One region of the Cupriavidus sp. 96C5-1 genome, then DNA from elsewhere that is predicted to be linked to it. Evidence: riboswitches for the same ligand, from Rfam matches in the RefSeq annotation. Region 1 holds a riboswitch; the other holds the start of a gene.
The links. Region 1 has a riboswitch for manganese ahead of AC3FOF_RS28820 (TMEM165/GDT1 family protein). Riboswitches for the same ligand answer to the same signal wherever they lie in the genome.
Positions count from the first base shown of each region.

Region 1 (2,380 bases):
ACGCCCCGTCGCCGCCTCAACAAATGGCTGGGACGGCTGACCTTCCTGCCGTCGCTGACGCCTTACAGCCTGTGGGAAGTCGGCCATAACGTGGTGCACCACGGATACTCCAACCTCAAGGGCTTCGACTTCGTCTGGGCGCCCTACTCGCTCGAGGAATTCCAGGCGCTGCCGCGCTGGCGCCGCGCGCTGGAGCGCGTGTACCGCAACGGCTTCGGCGCGGGCCTGTATTACCTGCTCGAGATCTGGTGGTTCAAGATGTTCTTCCCCAGCCGCCGCCAGATGCCCACGCGCCGCGCCATCTTCCTGTGGGACTGCGCGCTGGTGGCCGCCTTCGGCGCGGCCTGGATCGGCGCACTGGTCTGGGCGGCGGCAGCCAGCGGCCAGTCGGTCGCGCTGCTGATCGGCCTGGGTTTCGTGCTGCCCTTCCTGGTATGGAATTTCACCGTGGGCTTCGTGCTCTACGTGCACCACACCCACACCAGCGTGGCCTGGTACGACACCAAGACGATGTGGGCGCGCGCCCAACCCTTCGTTTCCACCACCGTGCACCTGCGCTTCAGCTACGGCATCGGCGCCGCCCTGCACCACATCATGGAACACACCGCGCACCACGTGGACATGAGCGTGCCGCTGTACCGCCTCAAACGCGCCCAGGCACTGCTGGAGCATGCGCTGCCGGGCCGCATCATCATCCAGAACTTCAGCTGGCGCTGGTATTTCGACACCGCGCGCCGCTGCAAGCTGTACGACTTCAAGGCCCTGTGCTGGACCGACTTCCGCGGCCGCCAGACCAGCGATAACTCGCCGGTACCGGTCTGAACCACGCAACAGCACCCAACGGCGGCTATGGACGGCCGCCACCCGCCTTGGCTATAATGCGGGCTTCCATTGGGGAGTAGCCGCCTCGTTTTCGCCATCCACGCAATGTGGAGCAAGGAAAAAACGGGGGCGTACGTCAACAGACTTGACCGCTTGCGGTTATGGCGTGCGCAGCAACCGGAACGGGCTTGATGCCTGCTTCCAGCGCCTGGCGAGACCGATGACCTCACCTTTCTGGCCGGGCCGGGAAAGGTGTGCGTCATTGGCATCTCGCGATGCGGCGGCCCGGTTACCACCAAGAAATCAAATGGAAGCCTTCCTCGTCTCCACAGGCATCGTCGCCCTTGCAGAAATGGGCGACAAGACCCAGTTGCTGTCCCTCGTGCTCGCGGCGCGTTACCGCAAGCCCCTGCCGATCATTCTCGGCATCTTCATCGCCACCATCGTCAATCACGGTTTTGCCGGCGCCCTCGGCGGCTGGATCACGCATATGCTCGGCGCCGACGTATTGCGCTGGATCCTCGGCATCGGCTTCATCGCCATGGCCGGCTGGATGCTGATCCCCGACAAGCTGGACGACGCCGAACAGGCCAAGCCGGTCAAGGGCGCCATCGGCATTCTCGGCACCACCATCGTGGCCTTCTTCTTCGCCGAGATGGGCGACAAGACCCAGATCGCCACGGTGGCGCTGGCGGCACGCTTCAGCACCGAGGTCATTTCCGTGGTGGCAGGCACCACCTTCGGCATGATGCTGGCCAATGCGCCCGCCGTGGTGCTGGGCGACCGCTTCGCCAACAAGATGCCGATCGGCCTGGTGCACAAGATCGCCGCTGCCATCTTCCTGGCTCTGGGCGTGCTGGCGCTGCTTGGCGTGGGCGGCTGAGCCGGGCCCGGCCACGCATGGCCAGACAGGCCAGCAGGCCGCGGGGCTTTGTCGGCTGGGTGGCCGAGGCCTTCGGCCGCGTGGGCGGAAGCGGCGCCTGAACTTAGCGGCCCTTGTATCCAGCGTAATACTCAATTACAAAATGCCGCCCCGCTGCTGTCCCGGAATCCCGGCCGGGCGCCGTTAAGAAAGCTATCCGTTCGCACGGATCGCGCTGGCCGGTGCCGGCGCCTTTCACTACGCCCGATCGAAAACAAGAGGACAACAAAGATGGCAAGCAGCAAACCCCAGGCGCCCCAGCGCCGCCGCCTGCTCCGCGCCGCCCTGCCCGCCGTGGCTTCGCTGGCCCTGCTCGGGAGCCTGGCAGGCTGTGTAACCGAGCGCGTGGTAGTGCGCCAGCCCGCACCGCCGCCGCACGTGGTGGTGCGCAATATGCCGCTGCCGGTACATGAGGATCGCGGCCCCGCCCCCGCTGCTTATGGCTGGAACTGGGTACCGGGCCACTGGAAATGGGAAGGCAACGACTGGTTCTGGGTGCACGGACGCTGGGTACAGCAGCCAGTGCAGGCCATGCCACCCGTGATCGTCGAACAGATCACGGTAGCGCCCCCTGCTCCGCACGCCTTCTGGGTGCCCGGCCACTGGGTCTGGCGCTTCGAGGGCGGCGGCGGGTGG
Region 1 is NZ_JBYOJU010000031.1:105,156-107,535, forward strand. Features, by position in the region: gene AC3FOF_RS28815 (fatty acid desaturase) at 1-822, shown strand, start outside; yybP-ykoY riboswitch at 882-1,015, shown strand; gene AC3FOF_RS28820 (TMEM165/GDT1 family protein) at 1,130-1,705, shown strand; gene AC3FOF_RS28825 (hypothetical protein) at 1,976-2,380, shown strand, end outside.

Region 2 (2,380 bases), on a different contig from region 1:
GCCTGGGCGGTCTATAAGGACTTGGCCTACGGCACCACGTTCGAGCCGGTGGTTTTCGTCTACAACAAAGCGCAGGTCAGCCCCGTCGAGGTGCCGCAAGACCGCGCTTCCTTTGCCCGCTTGCTGGCCACCCAGCCCGACAAATACCGCGGAAAGATCACGACATTCGACATAGAGAAGAGCGGCGTAGGCTTCATGTTCGCCGTGCAGGACCAGAAGCACGACCCAGCCCCAGGGCGCCTTCTCGCGGCCTTCGGGGCGGCCGATCTACGCAGTTCCCCCGGTACCGGGGCAATGCTCACCAAGGTGGCCTCCGGAGAATACCTGCTCGGCTACAACATCATGGGCGCCTATGCCCTGGTGCGGGCCAAGAAGGACCTGCCTGGCCTGGGCGTGGCCATTCCCAAGGACTACACCGTGGTGCTGTCGCGGGTGATGTTCATCAGCAAACATGCGAAGAATCCGAACGCGGCAAAGCTCTGGAACGACTACATACTGTCTCCGCGCGGGCAAAAGGTGATCGGTAATGCGCTGGAGCTGTTTGCGATCCGCGAAGATGTGGACGCGGAATACACGGCCGGCAAACTGGCGCAGCAACTCGGGGGGCAGGCCAAGCCGATCCCGCTGAGCCTGGAAATCACGGAGTACCTTGATCCCCAGAAGCATCGTGACTTCATCACCAACTGGAAAGCAGCGATGCGGCCCGCATCCAACCGTTGATCCTCAGCAGATTCATGAAGTTCGCCCCTCGGAGTTGTGTAAGAAAGCGGTATTGCAACTGCCGAGGGTCAAATTGTCACGCGGCCGCGCTGCTGGAAGTGGCGCGGCGGCCAAACTACACGGGTAGCCCGGTTCGCTTGGCATCCGTAATCCAGCCATGATAGAATTCGCGTCGTCTTAGGGGAGTAGCTACCCTCCGTCCCCCGGAGGAGGCCGACGTCAACATACTTGGTAAAACTACCATGGCGCCGGCAGCCGATTCGGCCTTGCGAGACCTTTGACTTTCCGTCCACCGGCTGGGGCTGGCAATGGACCGTAAAGTCAATGGTGATTGCATTGCCAGCCCCAACGGACCTTCCATGCCTGCGTTGATCGCGGCGTTCGGACTGGCCGCCCTGACGGAAATGGGCGACCCGCCCTACCGCCCCTTCCCTGCTGTTGCCTCGCGCCTCCCTTTTCGGGGCGGGCATCGGCACGCCTTTGCAATGGGGGCCTAACATGCGCCCTCGCACCAAGCCCGTCTCCCTGATACGTATCTGGCTGCTATTGCTATTGATCGCGGTCCAACTGGTGGGACCGCTGCTGCATGCGCATATGGGAACGCCGAAACAGACTGGTTTCCATCTCGACGTTCCGCTGCTGGGCCTGCTCGATGCCGTAAAAGCCGAGTGCGCCAAGGACAACGATCCCTGTGCCGGGGAGTCCGAGCCTTTCTCCGTCGACGTCGAGAAGGGAATTGGTCATTGGGCCGCGTCCCTGCATCTCGACCCTGCCCACGTGCAAGCGCTGCTCGCACTCTTCGCCGCCTGGCTTGCACCGCTGGTGCTGCTGGTAGTCCCCTTCCGTTCCCGCGCCGAGCCGGCGTTGCCGCGCTGGCGAGGCGGTAGCGGCAGGCCGCCACCTGCGCAGGCTCCGCCTTCTCACTCCTGACAGATGCTCGCCGGCCATGCCGGCCTTCTTTCAATGCGCGCGCCGCCAAGGGCGCGCCCAATGCATTCGTCTTATCCGGAGTCAGGGATGTTTGATCAACGTGGTTTTCCGGCCTTAGCCATCGCGGCGTCGGCCCTAGTCTGGTTCGTTCCCGCGAGCGCGCGAACCTTGCCCGTGTCGGCCACGCAGGCCGAAGCGCTAGGCGTGAAGTTCGCGCCAGCGGCAGACGCCTCGCAAATCGAGATCGGTGCCACAGCGCGAGTGGTACTCAGGCCCGACGCGCAGTATGTAGTCGCTGCGCCCTATCCGGGCATGGTGCCGCAGGTGCTGGTCACCATCGGCCAAGCCGTCAAGAAGGGCCAACCGCTGGCCAGCTTCGCCAGCCCGCAGATGTTCGAGGCCAGTCGCTCGCTGACCGAGGCACGCTCGCAGGCGGACCTGGCCCAGCTCGCGCTGGCGCGCGACAAGCAGTTGAGCGACGATGGCGTGATCTCCGGCAGCCGCTGGCAGACCACACAGGCGCGCGCCCGCGAAGCCGCGGCCATGCAGCGCGCCCGTGAGGCGGAGATGTCCGCCGCCGGCATCGTCTTCGGCGGCAAGGGCGAGGCACGGCTGGTGGCCGGCCGCGCCGGGCTCGTCGCCGAGATCCACGCCGTGCCGGGCACGCGGATCGACGGCTCGGCGCCGCTGTTTCGCATCGTCGACCCGACTGCGCTGGAACTGGACCTGC
Region 2 is NZ_JBYOJU010000065.1:26,224-28,603, reverse strand. Features, by position in the region: gene AC3FOF_RS40860 (ABC transporter substrate-binding protein) at 1-720, shown strand, start outside; yybP-ykoY riboswitch at 889-1,075, shown strand; gene AC3FOF_RS40855 (hypothetical protein) at 1,219-1,650, shown strand; gene AC3FOF_RS40850 (efflux RND transporter periplasmic adaptor subunit) at 1,738-2,380, shown strand, end outside.
Region 2: it holds a riboswitch for manganese, as region 1 does, so the genes downstream of both, AC3FOF_RS40855 (hypothetical protein) here and AC3FOF_RS28820 (TMEM165/GDT1 family protein) in region 1, are expected to answer to the same signal.